DNA from 3 places in the Oceanobacillus sp. MO10714A genome. Region 2 is predicted to be linked to each of the others. Evidence: riboswitches for the same ligand, from Rfam matches in the RefSeq annotation. Region 2 holds a riboswitch; each other region holds the start of a gene.
The links. A riboswitch is a leader RNA that binds a small molecule or an ion and turns the genes downstream of it on or off. The one in region 2 is predicted to bind S-adenosylmethionine.
Positions count from the first base shown of each region.

Region 1: it holds a riboswitch for S-adenosylmethionine, as region 2 does, so the genes downstream of both, SPD53_RS16545 (methionine ABC transporter ATP-binding protein) here and SPD53_RS04290 (O-acetylhomoserine aminocarboxypropyltransferase/cysteine synthase family protein) in region 2, are expected to answer to the same signal.
Region 3: it holds a riboswitch for S-adenosylmethionine, as region 2 does, so the genes downstream of both, SPD53_RS16005 (methionine ABC transporter ATP-binding protein) here and SPD53_RS04290 (O-acetylhomoserine aminocarboxypropyltransferase/cysteine synthase family protein) in region 2, are expected to answer to the same signal.

Region 1 is NZ_JAXHDC010000047.1:602-6,546, forward strand. Features, by position in the region: gene SPD53_RS16535 (carbon-nitrogen family hydrolase) at 1-426, shown strand, start outside; gene SPD53_RS16540 (pyridoxal phosphate-dependent aminotransferase) at 452-1,618, shown strand; SAM riboswitch class I at 1,698-1,809, shown strand; gene SPD53_RS16545 (methionine ABC transporter ATP-binding protein) at 1,916-2,932, shown strand; gene SPD53_RS16550 (methionine ABC transporter permease) at 2,938-3,600, shown strand; gene SPD53_RS16555 (alpha-hydroxy-acid oxidizing protein) at 3,634-4,776, shown strand; gene SPD53_RS16560 (iron-containing alcohol dehydrogenase family protein) at 4,807-5,892, shown strand; gene SPD53_RS16565 (MetQ/NlpA family ABC transporter substrate-binding protein) at 5,911-5,945, shown strand, end outside.
Region 2 is NZ_JAXHDC010000003.1:102,040-107,984, reverse strand. Features, by position in the region: gene SPD53_RS04300 (YpmS family protein) at 1-368, opposite strand, end outside; gene SPD53_RS04295 (SGNH/GDSL hydrolase family protein) at 373-1,257, opposite strand; gene SPD53_RS04290 (O-acetylhomoserine aminocarboxypropyltransferase/cysteine synthase family protein) at 1,428-3,137, opposite strand; SAM riboswitch class I at 3,257-3,374, opposite strand; gene rarD (EamA family transporter RarD) at 3,639-4,544, opposite strand; gene megL (methionine gamma-lyase) at 4,820-5,945, shown strand, end outside.
Region 3 is NZ_JAXHDC010000043.1:10,569-16,513, forward strand. Features, by position in the region: gene SPD53_RS15980 (acyl-CoA dehydrogenase family protein) at 1-260, shown strand, start outside; gene SPD53_RS15985 (arsenate reductase family protein) at 396-752, shown strand; gene gcvH (glycine cleavage system protein GcvH) at 846-1,229, shown strand; gene SPD53_RS15995 (toprim domain-containing protein) at 1,349-1,705, shown strand; gene SPD53_RS16000 (thioredoxin family protein) at 1,718-2,038, shown strand; SAM riboswitch class I at 2,091-2,192, shown strand; gene SPD53_RS16005 (methionine ABC transporter ATP-binding protein) at 2,280-3,308, shown strand; gene SPD53_RS16010 (methionine ABC transporter permease) at 3,301-3,957, shown strand; gene SPD53_RS16015 (MetQ/NlpA family ABC transporter substrate-binding protein) at 3,975-4,850, shown strand; gene SPD53_RS16020 (hypothetical protein) at 5,078-5,218, shown strand; gene SPD53_RS16025 (DUF421 domain-containing protein) at 5,266-5,945, opposite strand, start outside.

The DNA.
Region 1 (5,945 bases), on a different contig from region 2:
CCAGCATACTTGACTGGTGGCAAGGAAAAAGTGCAAACTTTTGAACTCGATGGGATTCGGATGGGTGTCATTATTTGCTATGACCTGCGTTTTCCAGAACTCACGCGCAAGTTGGCGTTAGACGGGGCGCAAGTATTATTTATCCCTGCCGAATGGCCGAAACCGCGGACCAATCATTGGGTTAACCTGCAAATAGCCCGCGCAATTGAAAACCAAATGTATGTCGTATCTGCAAACAATGTCGGCACCCTGAATGAGGTTAAATACACCGGAACTTCTTTAATCGCAGACCCTTGGGGAGATGTTCTCGTAAAAGGTTCAGAAGATAAAGAAGAAACATTACGAGGCACAATCAATCCGGACAGGGTAATTGAAGTCAGAAAAAGTGTCCCAATCTTTGAAAGCCGTGTCCCAGAGTTATATTAAATATACAAATAAAGAGGTTATGTCAATGGAATTTTCGAATCGCCTAAAGGAGTTGCCCGTTCAATTTTTTGCAACTCTCGTAGAAAAAGTGACAAAAGCATACGCAGAAGGTCGCGATGTCATTAATTTGGGGCAAGGGAACCCGGATCAACCAACTCCACCCAATATTGTGCAAGCTTTGCAAGAAGCTGCCGCAGACCCAAATTCACATAAATACTCGCCGTTTCGTGGCACAGCGGAATTGAAACGAGCAGCAGCCGATTTCTATAAGCGGGAATACAATGTCGATTTAGACCCGGAAGCGGAAGTAGCTGTTTTATTTGGGACGAAGATTGGCTTAGTCGAACTACCCCTCGCCTTAATGAACGAAGGCGACATGCTGTTACTGCCAGATCCAGGCTACCCGGACTATCTATCTGGCGTCAAGCTTGCGAATGTTCGGCATGAAGTAATGCCATTACTTCGAGAAAATGCATTCTTACCAGACTATGACAAGCTCACGCCGAAACAATTAGAAGAAGCGAAATTACTTTACTTAAATTATCCGAATAATCCTACAGGAGCCATCGCTTCCAAAGAATTTTTCGAAGAGACGGCACAGTTAGGCAAGGAGCACGGTATCGGTATCGTCCATGATATTGCTTACGGTGCAATAGGCTTTGACGGGAAAAAACCGGTTAGTTTCCTCGAGGTAGAGGGCGCTAAAGATATCGGGATCGAGCTTTATACCTTATCGAAAACATACAATATGGCCGGTTGGCGAGTAGGCTTTGCTGTTGGCAACGCGAAAATGATTGAAGCGATCAATCTCCTGCAAGATCATTTATTCGTTAGTCTGTTCCCCGCAGTCCAACATGCGGCGGCTGTTGCCTTAACTGCAGAGCAATCAAGTGTGGAGGAATTAGTCGAGCTGTATGAAGGGCGCAGGAATGCATTAATCGCGGCATGTAAACGGATTGGTTGGGAAGTTGAAGCTCCTAGTGGCTCGTTCTTTGCATGGCTGCCGGTTCCGAGTGGGTATACAAGTGAGCAATTTGCTGATTTGCTACTGGAAAAGGCTGATGTTGCTGTCGCCGCCGGAAATGGCTTCGGGACGTACGGGGAAGGTTATATCCGGATCGGTTTACTAGTTGATGAAGCCCGTCTTGAAGAAGCAGTCGAACGGATTGAAAAACTTAAACTTTTCTCTTAGTCTGAAAGATTACTAAAATAAGAGTTGACGACACGTAACTTTTGCTGTAGTCTATATCAATATAATTAAATAGTTTTATCTCTTATCAAGAGTAGCTGAGGGACTGGCCCGATGAAGCTCGGCAACCTTTTTATGTCAACCATAAAAGAGGTGCTAATTCCAGCAAAACGTGATGTTTTGAAAGATAAGAGAGGACCTCTGAATACATACAAAGCCTCTCTTTCTTTAGAAAAGAGAGGCTATTTTTATACCAACTATTTCTTAATCTAAAGACGATTGGAAGGGAAAGGTAGATAGATGATCAAATTAGAGAACATCACGAAGGTATTCCCATCTAAAAATGGGAATGTTACAGCGGTAAACAATGTTAACCTTCATGTAAAAAAAGGTGAAATCCACGGTGTCATTGGCTACAGTGGTGCTGGTAAAAGTACCTTAATCCGGCTCGTCAATTTACTGGAAAAGCCGAACAGTGGAACGGTAACAATCAATGGCACAGAGCTAACAGCCCTATCAAATGAAAATTTGCGGAAAATGAGACAGAAGATCGGAATGATTTTCCAGCATTTCAATCTCATGAAGACTGCAACCGTTTATGAGAACGTAGCAACACCACTAAGACTTCTAGGGCTTAACAAAACAGAAGTGAAAGAACGTGTAGAAAAATATTTGAAAATTGTTGATTTAGCAGACAGAGAGGACAGCTATCCTTCTCAATTATCTGGTGGACAGAAGCAGCGGGTCGCCATTGCACGTGCATTATCACAGGAACCAGAAATCCTGCTGAGCGACGAGGCGACAAGTGCCCTTGACCCCGAAACAACTAATTCAATTCTTGATCTACTCCTTAAGATTAACGAAGAACTGGGGATAACCATCTTACTCATTACCCACGAAATGAGTGTCATTCAGAAGATTTGTGACGATGTGTCGGTTCTTGAAAATGGAGAAATCGTTGAACAGCGTTCCAGTATCGAATTGTTCACCGATCCCCGTCATCAGACGACAAAGAAGTTTTTAGATACGATTTCTCAGCGTAAATTATCCGCATCACTCATCAACCAATTGAAACTAAATGGTACGGTGACGAGCCTTACCTTTATTGGAGAGAGTGCCGGGGAGCCTTTACTTGCACAAGTGATTGAGAAGTTTAAAGTGAAGCCGAATATTTTAACGGCGAATATTATGGAATTGAAAAACGGAATCGTCGGAAATCTGATCATTCATCTTGTTGGTGAACAGGATCAAATCAATGCCTCCTTAACGTTCTTAAACGATCAAGGGGTCGTAACAGAAGAAGTGGAGGGTGAATAAATAAAATGGAAAACTTTATCGAACAATGGCTGCCTATTATTGGCCAAGCTATCATTGAAACGTTTCAAATGGTCATCATTTCCTTATTTTTTGCGATTTTGATTGGGGTGCCTTTAGGCATACTTGTTGTACTGACACGCCCGGGACAATCATTGGAAAATAAATTCGTCTATCAATTATTGAATCTCGTTATAAACATAGTCCGCTCGATTCCGTTTATTATTCTATTATTCTTTATTCTGCCATTTACGAAATTCTTGGTCGGCACAACGATTGGCGTGCAAGGTGTTATCGTTCCACTCGTTATTTACACCGCACCATATCTTGCACGCTTACTGGAAAGTTCTCTACTCGAAGTGGATAGCGGAATTATTGAAGCATATAAAGCAATGGGGATTAAAACACATAAAATCATCTGGAGTGTCATGCTTCGGGAAGCACGTCCATCCATCGTTTTAGGCTTAACAATTGTTACAATCAGCTTGATCGGTGCGACCGCAATGGCCGGTCTAGTCGGTGCAGGGGGACTCGGAGATCTTGCGTATCGTTTCGGACACTTACGTTATGAAGTAGATGTCATGTATGCAACGGTCTTTATCTTAATCATCCTCGTCCAAGGAATCCAGTCCCTTGGTAACCGGATCGCTGCACGTTTGAAAAAGGATTAAACGGAAGAAAGCCAACTTTAGGAGGTAGAAGTCTTGACGACTACAAAGCCGAAAGATGCATTCATTACGAACCTAGAAACAACGGAGACTTTTCCTTTTCGTGTAGAAGAATTAGAGGCAAAAGCGAAAGAAAAAATGTCGAAAAATGCATTTGGATACACCCGCTCAGGAGGCGGAGGGGAGGAGACGTTGCGGAAAAACACCGCTTCATTCGAGAAATATTCTATTCTGCCCCAATATTTAAATGATGTCTCCAACGTGGATACAAGTATTGAGCTATTTGGTCATACGTACCGCCACCCATTTTTGCTCGCTCCGATCGGAATGCTGAAAACTACGCATGAAGAAGCGGAACTTGCGGTTGCAAAAGCAGCTGCGAAATTGGATGTACCTTATATACAAAGCACGGTTTCCAGTTACGCAATCGAGGAAGTGGCAGAGGTTTCAGAAGGTAGTCCAAAATGGTTCCAGTTGTACTGGTCCAATAACGAAAATATTTCCTTTAATATGGTAAAGCGTGCAGAAGAAGCAGGCTATCAAGCAATCGTCCTTACTATCGATACAACAATGTTCGGCTGGCGCGAGGAGGACATGACGAACCGATTCTCACCGCTGAAAGCAGGCTACGGAAAAGCGAATTATATTACAGATAGTGCCTTTCTATCCACATTAAAGCAGGACGACGAGGCATCTGTCGTAGAAGAAATTTTGCAAAACATTTACCATCCGAAGTTAAGCTGGAAGCATGTTGCTGAACTGAAGAAACGCACATCTCTCCCGGTTTTATTAAAAGGAATCCTACATCCGACAGATGCAAGACTCGCGATTGAAAACGGGGTCGATGGCATTATCGTTTCCAACCATGGCGGTCGGCAGTTAGATGGTGTCATCTCTAGCATTGACGCGCTCCCAGCAGTTGTAGAAGAGGTTGGAGGGGAAGTCCCGATTTTAATCGATAGTGGCATTCGCCGCGGAGCAGATGTCGTTAAAGCACTTGCGCTAGGTGCCGACGCGGTTTTACTCGGCAGACCTTACGCATATGGGCTAGCCCTCGCTGGACAAGCCGGTGTTGAAAAAGTACTCACAAACTTTATGCAGCAGACAAGATCCTCCCTTGCGCTTGCCGGAGCGTCGAGTGTCAAGGTAGCGCGAAATATTCATATTTTGAAAGATTAAGCGAAGTAGGCGAAAAAAGGAGCACGTTAGATGGCAACAGCAATTGTAAAAGGAGCACCAGGCCATTACCGGACCGGTTCCGGTGTTTTAAAAGAATTACCGACGCATCTGGCAGATTTAGGTGTAAAAAATATTCATATTGTAAGTGGCAGAAAGGCATGGCAAGCGACATCACCCTATCTTCCGGAAGAATTGGATCACCAAGCATTAACATTCGTCGATGGTCCTTGCACATTAGAAACGAGCGAACAATTAGCAGCAATGTGCGAAAAAGAAAAAGCGGATGCTGTCATCGGTATCGGCGGAGGGACTGCACTCGATATTGCAAAAGCAGCAGCCGTCCAATCTGGAATCAAGTCGGTTCTAATACCGACAATCGCAGCGACCTGTGCCGCCTGGACACCGCTTAGCGTATTCTATGAAGCGGACGGAACTCATTCCCACTATACCGAGTTCCCGGTAGCGAACACGCTCGTCCTGATTGAACCAGCAATCATTGCAGCTTCACCGATTCGATTTTTGAAGGCTGGGATCGGTGACACTTTGGCAAAATACTATGAAGCAGACGCGTTAGTTCGCAGTTTTTACAAGAATCAAGAATTCCCAGTTTGGTTGCAAGTTTCCCAGTTCGCTGCAAGAGCATGCCGCGATATTTTATTAAAAGACGGAAAAGCTGCACTTGAATCGGTTTCGAAGCAAGAAGTTACCGACGCACTTGTCCGCATCATCGAAACGATTATTATGACAGGCGGCATGGTCGGTGGCTTCGGTGAAAAAGCGGGCAGGATTGCCGGGGCCCACTCGGTTCATAACGGTTTAACGGATGCGCCTAGTGTCAAAGATTTCTTGCACGGATCGATTGTTGCTTACGGTACGTTAGTCCAACTTGCGATAGAAGGAAAAGAGGAAGAACTCGACAAACTGCTGCAGTTTTATAAAGAATGGGAACTTCCAACATCATTAAAAGATTTATCCGTAGATGTAAAGGACACGGAATTACTAGGAAGGATCATTAAAAAGATTTTACTTCCACAAGAATCAATCCATTTAATGGAAGAAAAAGTGACAGAAGACATGTTAGAAAAAGCAATCTTCTATGTCGAAAATAAAATATGAAAGAATGAGGGGAAATAAATGAAAAAGACATTATTAACAGCAATACTTGCAAG
Region 2 (5,945 bases):
ATATCTCCATTTTGGGCGACTTCCGGTTCAAAATGCATAGATAGGGGGACCGTCGTTGAAAACACTGGCAGTTCTCCAATCAGATGCACATCTTCTTCCAATTCAATCCGGTACTTATGCCGTGTATTTTCAGTTAGATGTTCAATATAAGCGTTAATTAGATTATTTAAATTTTGCTTTGATGTCCTTACAATGAATTGGGAGCTTTCCTGCTTGGTCTCCGCTGATTCACTAGGTAATTCCAAATCTTCCGCCGGCCAAAAGATCAAACTGACAAGCAGCAGGAGGCCGGCAATATTCAATGCTAAAATCAAGAAAAAACCTGTTTTCCAATTGATCTTCTGTCGGTGCTTATCGGTTCTCGCCATGCTGTCAACCTTCTTCTCTAGAAATATAGTCTAACACACGCTCTGCCATCAAATAATATCCCGTATAATTCGGATGGAAATTATCATCGGCAAATATAGGGTCTTCATTCCCTGCAAATAAATCGATAATCGGAATGAAAGTAATATTATCTATTTCGTTCGCCAAGCTGCTTCCTGTCTCATTCCAGGTATTTACAATCTGATTTAATTCCTCGATATCTTGGAAATACTTTTCAAAAGGATTATAGATCCCAAGCAAGTAAATATCGGCATTTGAATTAATATCAGAGAGCCTTTTAAGAACTTCTTCAAGCCGCTCTTCATAATCGCTATGTTCATCAATAAAGTCATCCATTTCGAGGTTCGTAATATTTTCTTTTGCCACTTGCATGATGTCATTGGCGCCAATCGTGACGAGAACAATATCTGCCTCTTCCAGTGCTTCAATGATTTCAGGTTGCCCCAAACGGATTAAAAGCTGATCCGTCCGATTTCCGGGAATACCGAAGTTTTCAAATGTTGCAATCTCGTCCTCTTGATTGATGAAACGCTCTAAAATGCCGACATAGCCGCCACTATTTGTTGCATCACCAACTCCACGGGTCAACGAGTCACCAATCGCAACAATTTTCACTTCCCGTTGGAAAATCCGGCCAATCGTCTCTCGGACAACATGGGATAATCGTTCGGAAAAGCTGTTTTCCTCTTCTTCAGTTTCTTCCTCATCTTCCAGTTCATCTTGTTCGGGTTCGATTTCTTCCTTCAATTCTTCTGCATTTTCCTCAGGGATCAACGGTTGGGTTAATGCTGGGGGCTGACCATCGATATAATAAAGTATTCCTATTGTTAAAAGAATGATTGCAAAAAGAATAAATAATATTTTTTTCATCGTATCACACCTATAATCTGTCTACTACCAGTATAAAACGTGGATTTAATTTGTCTAGTATTCTCTATCTACCCAATTATTCTACGCACAAAAAGTTGAAGTTAAACGAGGAGACAGGAACAAAAAAGAAACGAACGCACCTTGCATTCGTTTCTTTAATAAAAAAATTGTTATATTTCGATTGCTTCTTTTGCTGCTTTACTGCCACGGATACGGTCTAATTCATCCGCAATGGACTTGCTTTCGATCACGTGAATGCCTGCTGCTTGTGCATATTCTGCTGCTGCACCATCGATGTTATTTTCAATCCAAAGAATTTTGCTTTCTTTATTGATAAGTTGCTCGATTGTTTCTTTCGGAAGTTCTTCTGCATTTACTACAAGAGCATCAAGGGTTTCGGAAGTGCCATTCAATTGTTTTGGCTCCTCAACCGCTACAACTTCAAAACCGTAGTTACGCAACTTCTTCTCGGTTGCTTCATCAACACCAGTAACTGCAATTGTTTTCTTTCTCAACCCATTGGAGCGATCGAAAGGCGAATGGAGCAACCAGTTAGCTGCGTCATCCGCAGTCGGTGTGAATTGTGGTGCTTCACCAGTTGCTTTTGCAATAGCTTGGTCAAGGTCTTTCAAGATATCTTTCGTTGACTCAAGACCAATTGATAGCCGGACAAGCTCTTCAGGCGTACCACTCTTTTGTAAGTCCTCTGCACTTAGTTGTTGGTGTGTCGTTGAAGCGGGATGAATAATAAGGGATTTCGAATCTCCAACGTTTGCCACATGGGACCAGAGGGTAATGTTATCGATCAGCTTACGTCCTGCTTCCCGGCCACCTTTAATACCAAATGTAATTATAGATCCTGCGCCTCGGTTTAAATACTTTTTCCCCAATTCATAGGAGGGGTGCTCCTCAAGCCCCGGATAGTTGACCCATTCAACAGCAGGGTGGTTCTTCAGGTACTTAACGACCTCTTTCGTATTTTCCAAATGACGATCGATACGTACTTGTAAAGACTCTAGCCCTTGAATGAAAGTGAATGCGCTCTTTGGACTTAGTGATGCACCAATATCACGTAGAAGTTGAACACGTAATTTTGTTGCATATGCAGCCGGTCCTACATCTACGTATTTTAAACCTTTATAGCTTTCGTCCGGTGTTGTGAACTCAGGGAAACGCGGGTTATCCCAGTTGAAGCGTCCACCATCAATAACGACACCACCGATAGTTGAACCATGACCGCCAATCCATTTCGTTGCCGAGTGGATCACAATATCTGCGCCCCAGCTAATTGGTTTTGTGATGAATGGGGTTGCAAATGTATTATCGATAATGAGTGGAAGCCCATTTTCATGCGCGATTTCAGCAACTGCTTCAATATCAAATACGTTCAAGCTTGGGTTCGTAATCGTTTCCCCGAATATTGCTTTCGTTTTATCCGTGATTGCTGTTCGGAAATTCTCCGGGTTTGTTCCGTCTACTAGCTTAAATGTGATTCCGTATTTCGGTAAGGTGTTTAGGAACAGGTTATACGTTCCACCGTAAAGATTGCTGTCCGCAATGATTTCATCACCGGTTCCAGCGATGTTTAGAATAGCGAGCGTAATAGCAGCCATTCCAGAAGATGTTGCCACTGCTCCTACACCATCTTCAAGATCTGCAATCCGTTGTTCAAAAGCTGCGACGGTCGGGTTGGTGATTCTTGTATAAATGTTTCCTGCTTCTGCGAGCCCGAAAAGATTTTGTGCATGCTCCGTATCCCGGAAAACATAGGAAGTTGTTTCATAAATCGGAACCGCTCTTGCCCGTGATGTTGGATCTGCTTCCTCTTGACCAGAGTGAAGAGCTTGTGTTTCTAAATTGAAAATGTTGAATTCTGACATTGATAATTCCTCCTTGGTTTTGAAAAATATGTAGCTTGGAATGTTTTGGAGAGAGGGGAATAATTAAAACGCCCCCCTTCCTTAAGAAGAGGGGCGTATAGTTTACTATACATATCCTCCTCTTATCTTCCAGATCCGGGTAGATCTGTAGGATTTAGCACCATTAAAAGTAAAATTGCTTACTTCAAGGTTGCCGGGCTTCATCGGGCCTAATCCCTCCGCCGCTCTTGATAAGAAGATTTCTTGCTACAGATTTGCTAGAAGCGCGTTAATTGCGCTACTTGAAAATCTTTTATAAATTTACAGACGATTATAACGTTTAATCCAGACTAATGTCAACCCCTTTAGTTGGTATTTTAAAAAAGATTGATACTGGGACATGGGGTCAGAGCATTTGTCCCGCTGGCCTGGGACATGGGGGTCAGAGCAACTGTCCCGCAGGCGCTGGGACATTGGGGTCAGTGTATCTGTCCCACTGGGACAAGTGCTCTGACCCCATTCTTATGTATTTGCCTGTCTTTTCGCTGGGTGATGATATACCGAGCTTAAATAGAGAATTAATGCAAACCAGATAAATAAAAAGGCGATAAATTTTTCTATTGAAAAAGCTTCATGATAGACGAATACTCCTAGGAAGAGCATGATCGTCGGTGTAATGAATTGTAAAATCCCTACCATAGATAGCGGAATTGCTTTTGCTCCATTAGCAAATAATAAAAGTGGGATTGCTGTGGCGATCCCTGCGCCAATAAGTAAAAGATTTGTCCCAGATATAGCAGGGGACAGAGTGAAAGCTTGACGTGGTAGCAGGAAAAGGTAGCCCGCTGCAATTGGTGTAACTAGCATCGTTTCAATCGTTAGGCCATGGGTGGAGCTAATGTTGATTTTCTTTTTTAGAAGCCCATAGATTGCAAAGCTTGTTGCAAGGGCAAGTGAGACCCAGGGAAAGACACCGCTTGATACGCTCAGATAAAGGACACTTATGGCACACAGAAGAAAGGCAAATCCTTGTCGCATCGTTACTTGTTCCCTTAAAACGACAATACCTAAGAAAATGCTCATTAATGGATTAATATAATAGCCTAGGCTTGCTTGGAGGACGTAACCATTCGCGACTGCCCAAATGAATAAGAACCAATTCGTCGAGATAAGAATTGAAGCAGCTGCAATAGCTAATAGAGCCTTTGGATTTCGTAATAAATTTCGGCACGTATGGAGAAACGAACGGAATTGTTTGATTGTAAGCAGTAAAGCAATCATGAAAATGAATGACCAGACAATTCGATGGGCGAGCGTTTCCATTGGATTCACATGATCGAGAAGTTTCCAGTACATTGTTAAGAAACCCCAAAGCAAATATGCACTAAACGTATATAACGTACCTAACTTCATTTCCCTCGATTCCATCGTCACCAATCCCCCATCCTAACCCCTCTGTAAGTATAAAAACAATATTAAGACTAATTACGCAAAAACGCAAGAATCGGGACAGGGGGTCAGAGCATTTGTCCCGCTGGTAGGTGGGACATTGGGGTCAGTGTAACTGTCCCATTGGGACAAATGCTCTGACCCCAAGTGTCCCAACTCCCTCGGAAAACGCTTTCATAATAGTGTTTTTTCTTGTATGCTAGTTATAGAGATATTGCTTCATTTTGAAATGAGAAGTAAAGGGGAGGAAGCATATGACAAAGAAATATCAAAGGTTTGAAACTGCAGTGATTCATGAGGGTTATGATGAAAAGGAAATGCTCGGAAGTCTGTCCATTCCACTATTTCAAACATCCACTTATGTTTTTGATACGGCAGAACAAGGCGAAAGACGATTTAGCGGGGAAGAGGAGGGATTTGTTTATTCGCGTTTAGGAAATCCGACCGTTCGTGTCCTTGAGGAGCGGATTGCCCGGCTTGAAAATGGAGAGAAAGGTCTTGCTTTTGCTTCAGGTATGGCGGCTGTTTCGGCGGTTTTATTATCCTTAACGAAGGCAAATGATCATGTTTTATGCTCTGCTGGGCTTTACGGATGCACGTACGGATTATTAACACTGATGAAGGAAAAATACAATATCACGTCAGACTTCTCCCTGCTTGACTCAGAAGATGCAATCCACGCTAAAATAAAACCAGAAACCGCATTGATTTATGTTGAAACACCGATCAATCCTACAATGAAGCTTATTGATTTGGAACTTGTAACAAAAGTTGCGAAAGAATATAGTATTCCAGTCGTCGTGGACAATACGTTCTCTACACCTTATTTACAGCGCCCGCTTGATTTAGGCTGTGACGTCGTTCTTCATAGTGCTACGAAATATATTGGAGGCCATGGTGATGTCATTGCTGGTCTTGTCGTCGGTAAAGCAGATTTTATTGATGATTTGGCAATCACCGCACGTAAGGACATTGGCGGAATAATGTCACCATTTGATGCGTGGTTGCTGCTCCGCGGCTTGAAAACATTGCCCATTCGAATGGACCGCCACTGTGAAAATGCAGCTAATATTTTTGAAAAGTTAAAAGGGCATCCAAAAGTTGCTTCGATATATTTTCCGGGCGATACGGAATCAAGTGACGGAAAAATTGCAGCAAAGCAGATGCGTAAGAGTGGCGGAATGATTTCTTTTGAAATAAAAGGAAGTAAACAAGATGCCCAGCACTTTATGAACCGCTTGAATTTTATTAAAATTGCAGTGAGTCTCGGGGATGTGGAGACATTGATTGAACATCCAGCAACAATGACACATGCAGTCGTGCCGGAAGCGTCTCGTTTAAAGATGGGCATTACCGATCAATTGATCCGGCTCTCGATCG
Region 3 (5,945 bases), on a different contig from region 2:
GTACTGAAAAAGCGATTCATCAGACGGGAGAGGAGAAGAATGAGCTGAAACTGCTTTATACACAAGTATATGTACAGGAAGCATTCAATCGGATTGAGGCAGCGGCAAAAGAGATCTTAATTGCGGTGGAAGATGGAGATACTCTACGGATGATGCTCTCTTCCTTACGTAAATTGACCCGTCATGAACCGACGAATGTTATTGCGAAGAAACGGGAAATCGCCAAATCACTCATCGAAAGTGAAAAATATATCGTATAATTTCAGTTCGTCCGGAGTATAGAATATGCTCCGGACGATTTTTTTTAAACCATACGAGCTCTGTAGCAAATACATGTGTCAACAAACCTTCTATGTTAAAATAGTGGTAATTACATAAAGGAGCTGGTTTTTAAAATGAGTATGACTTTTTACTGGTATCCAAAATGCGGCACGTGCAGAAATGCGAAGAAGTGGTTGGAAGCGAACGATATCGACTTTGAGGCAGTCCATATCGTTGAGGATACACCATCTAAGGATAAGATTTTACAATTAATTGAAAAAAGTGGTCTAGAACCGAAGAAGTTCTTTAATACGAGCGGTAAAAAATATCGCGAATTGAATATGAAAGAGAAGATTAAAGATGCTTCAGTTGAAGAAATGGCAGAATACCTAGCTTCTGACGGCATGTTGATAAAACGGCCGATAGCAGCGATGGGAGACAAAATCACTGTTGGTTTTAAAGAAGACGAATACGAATCAACTTGGAATTAGTACAGAAGGTAAAGAGAAAATGTGATGTACAGTAGATTTTCTAATCTATCCATTGTATAGTTGGAGTAGAAGAAACGGAAAGGATGATAACCGATGAATTTACCAGAGGACTTACGTTATACGAAAGAGCACGAGTGGATTAAGAAAGAGAGCGACAATAAAGTGCGCATCGGAATTACTGATTTCGCTCAAGATGAACTTGGAGATATCGTGTTTGTCGAACTTCCGGAAGAGGGCGACACAGTCGAAGCGGACGATTCATTTGGCAGTGTAGAATCGGTAAAAACAGTTTCCGAGCTATATGCACCAGTCAAAGGGACAATAGTTGAAATCAATGAAGAATTGGAAGACAGCCCAGAACTTGTCAACGAATCTCCATATGAACAGGCTTGGATGATCGTTGTAGAACTAGAGGACGCAAGCGAATGGGATAATTTACTGACAGCTGAAGAATACAAAGCAATCATAGAAGAATAATACTAAAGCAAGACAAAAAAGGAGGGGGACTAACTATACAATAAAACAGTATAGTCAGCCTCCTTTCTTTCATATGCTATAATAGGTGGATGATTTGATCGGATAAGGAGTGGCAGGGTATGATAGCGCACGAAACCGAAAAAGTTATTATTGTGGAGGGGTTGACAGATAAACGTAAGATAGAAGAAATTCTAAGCGAAGAAGTCACGATTATTTGTACAAACGGCTCACTAAGCGTCCATTGGTTTGATGAGCTGTTAGAAACATATAACTTAGATGAAAATGATGTCTACATCTTTGTCGATGAAGATAAAAATGGCTTGAAACTACGAAAACAACTGGCACGGGAACTCCCTCATGCCGACCATATTTATATTAGCAGGGATTACCGTGAAGTCGCAACTACCCCTTATAAAATCCTTGCCTCCTTACTCGTTGCAAAACATTTTTCAGTACGACCAACATTTTTATATTAGTCAGGTGAGTCTATGCAGAAAGTAATATCAAAACAGCTAAAGAAAGATTCTTACTTATTATATATTTATTCGCCATTTTGTGGCACATGCCATATCGCTAGGACGATACTTGAAAAAATTGAAGACATTCATGGCGAAGAAATATTTTATGAAATGAATGCCAATTTTGAAGAAGCTTTCTTACACGAACATAAAATAGAGAACGTGCCTTGTTTATTAATTAAGGAGAATAATGAAGTAAAGGAGAAAGTGTATACTTTCTATTCTACCGGTAATATTTATCGTTATCTTTTCGAATATAAGCCTGAGCTCTTCGCTGGGGAAAGCTATTGACAGCATAACTCAACTCATGCTATGATTTCTTTATGTTAATTGAATAGGTATGCTCTTATCGAGAGCGGTGGAGGGACTGGCCCTGTGAAACCGCGGCAACCTTCAAAGTCGTTTGAAAGGTGCCAATTCCTGCTAATATCTTGATAGATAAGAGAACAAGAAATGCAACTATAGGTAAAAGCGTCTTTCTGTTCTCGAATAGAAAGACGCTTTTTTGATTTATTTGGAAGGAGATAGTACGTTGATTTCCATTAAAGGTTTAAGGAAGCAATACGTTACAAAAGAAAGGCAAATCATTGCAGTTGATGATTTGGATCTGGATATAAAAGAAGGAGAAATATTTGGCGTTATTGGTTATAGTGGTGCTGGTAAAAGTACCTTCATCCGCTTGCTCAATCGGTTGGAGGAGCCATCAGGTGGATCAGTAACAATAGGTGATAAAGACATAACACGTTTGAAGAAAAATGATCTCCGCATTGCACGCCAAGATATTGGAATGGTGTTTCAACATTTTAATTTACTATGGTCGCGGACTGTGGCAGAGAACATTGCATTCCCGCTTGAAATTGCTGGAGTGAGCAAAACGGAGCGTAAACAGCGGGTTCAAGAATTGATCGACTTGGTCGGTTTAACTGGTCGGGAAGATGCTTATCCATCTGAATTAAGTGGTGGACAAAAACAGCGTGTCGGTATTGCTAGATCACTGGCGAACAAACCGAAACTATTACTTTGTGATGAAGCGACATCTGCTCTTGACCCGGAAACGACAACATCTATTTTGGATCTACTCGTTGACATCAATGAAAAGATGGGACTCACAATTATTCTGATTACCCACGAAATGCAGGTCATCCGGAAAATTTGCCACCGGGTTGCTGTTATGGAAGAGGGAAAAGTAGTGGAAATGGGAGATGTCCTCGATGTTTTCCTTCATCCGAAACAACAAATAACAAAGAAATTTGTTAGCCAGGTGATGGGAAATGCAGAGGAAGAGGATGCGATCCCAAGTATGCTGCAAGATAATCCAGAAGGAAAGCTCATCAAACTGCAATTTATCGGAGAATCAGCAAACAAAGCTTTAATCAGTCAGCTTGCGAAACAGTTTGCCATCGATATCAATATTATCCAAGGCAAGATTACGAATACGAAGACCGGAAGTTACGGAACATTGTTTGTTCAAATTACTGGTGAGGATGCGGAAATTGACCGTGCTATTCTCTATGTTCAAACGAAAACCTCCGTGGAATTGGAGGTCATCCTAAATGTTTGAAAATGTGAATATGGACGAGCTGTTAACAGCGACTAATGAAACTTTTTATATGACAATTATTTCGCTATTAGGCACCTTGGTCATCGGAATACTTCTTGGATTATTACTATTTCTTACAGCAAGAGGCGGTATTTGGGAAAATAAAGTCATTAATGCAATAACCGCATCTGTTGTCAACGTATTCCGTTCGATTCCGTTTATAATATTGATTCTGTTATTATTTCCATTTACAAATTTCCTTATTGGGACGATTCGAGGACCAAGTGCTGCGCTACCAGCGCTAATTATCGGCAGCGCGCCATTTTACGCTCGGCTTGTGGAGATTGCGTTCCGGGAAGTTGATAAAGGTGTCATTGAAGCTGCAAAATCAATCGGTGCGAAGACGAGTACGATTATATTTAAAGTATTGATACCTGAATCCTTACCAGCTCTCGTATCAGGGCTGACCGTTACAGCTATTGCACTTATCGGCTATACCGCGATGGCAGGAATAATTGGGGCAGGCGGTCTTGGAGATTATGCTTATTTCTATGGTTTCCAGCGCCGGAACTTTGATCTTGTGTTTATTTGTACGATAATAATTTTGATCATTGTATTTATTATTCAATTTATTGGAGATTTCATTACCAATAAAATAGATAAAAGATAAAAAGGAGAGGAATAAAGATGAGAAAGTTTCTAGGATTAATTCTACTATCATTCATTCTGTTGCTGGCTGCATGTGGTACAAGTGGAGAAAAAGAAGATACCGCAAATGGTGCAGATGATGCAGATAACACCGCTGGAGAAGAAGCCACAGAACCGGTTGATATCGTTATTGGCGCATCAAGTACACCCCATGCCGAAATTTTAGAAGAAGCTAAGCCGTTGCTTGAAGAGGAAGGAATCAATATAACAATCGAGATGTATCAAGATTATGTATTACCGAATGAGGACTTGGAATCGGGTACGCTCGATGCGAACTTCTTCCAGCATATTCCGTTCCTCGATCAAACAATTGATGACACAGGGTATGATTTAGATTATATTGATGGAATCCATATTGAACCGATGGGTGTTTACTCGAAGAATATCACATCACTTGATGAGATTGAGGATGGTCAAGAGATTATCATCAGCCGTTCCATTCCTGACCATGGACGTATTCTTTCATTATTTGAGCAACAAGACTTGATTACATTGGATGAGAGTGCAGAGAAATCTACGGCAACAATTGATGATATTGTAGACAATCCATTGAATCTAACATTCTCACCAGATGTGGATCCATTGTTATTACCAGAAATGTACGAGTCGGAGCCGGATGCATTAGTTGCAATCAACACAAACTATGCCATCGATGCAGGCCTGAATCCGCTAGAAGATGCGTTATTCATTGAAGACGAGAATTCAGAGTATGTAAACGTCATCGCCGTCCGCAGTAAGGACAAAGACAATCCTGCGTTCCAAACATTAGTTGATGTTTTACAATCGGAAGAAATCCAAAACTTCATCTTAGAAAATTATGATGGGGCAGTTGTTCCGGTTGGCGGAAGCAATTAAAATTTGTGAAATCGGTAGTAAAAGGAAGCATAAGCTTAAATGTTTATGCTTCCTTTCTTTATATTACAGCATCGTTCATTTCCAGTTAAATACTCCACCCTATACGTTTATTTCTCCTTTGAGCAGGGTAGCGTTATTGTGTTAACCTTTTAATGTAGAAAACAAAGGAGTGGTTTATTATTAATTCGGTTAATAATGAGTATTATACGCAAGAAATGGAGAAGGCAATGAACGAATATCATAAAATGAGCATTGCCGAATACGAATCGAATTTAGCAAACCGAATGAAAGTAGAGCGGAAACGCGAACGGGAATATCAGGAATCAAAACAAATCATCGCTGAAATTGACAATCAGCTTGGATACTAAAAGAACAGAAGACGGGCCTACTTGGTCTGTCTTCTGCTCTTTTTAGCTCATACCTCATTCATCATACCGCGAATTGTAAAGCCGTCATTTTTAGACCATTCCGCGTAATAGATTTTACTGATTTCGGTATAGCCTAACTTCGCAAGTTCTGACTTTAGCCATGTTTCACTTTTTCCGATTTTTTCTAGTATTGTTCCTACTATTTTCCCTTCATCAATCACTAGATAGCTAAGGGCTGCTTCTTTTGGTTGGATGGAAAGCATTTCTGCTGTGACTGGTACGGATCGTTCATACTCTAACACACTCAGCTGTCCGCTTGGCTCGAGTATTCCATATTTCACTTCATTAATTGAGAAAATGCCTTGTTGCCTTAGCATTGTACGCAACTGTTCCGATTCAAGCTTATTCTTTTTCAAAGCTTTTATATCGAGTTCACCATCATGGATAATGACGGTAGGTTCTCCTTTTACTGCTTGCCTTGTTATATCGAATTTCTGAACGATCTTTTCAATACTGTAAATGAGAAGGGACCATAAGGCAATGGCTGCCAATACTTGCCAAACAGTGACTTTGTCATCATAAACCGATTCTTCGAGCAAGCCTCCGAGTACAAGGATATATACAAAATCAAATGGAGTAATTTGAGATAGTTCTTTCTTTCCTAACAAACGGACTACAATCAGTAATGCGAGTAAACCACAGATTATTTTTATTGTCATCGATGTCG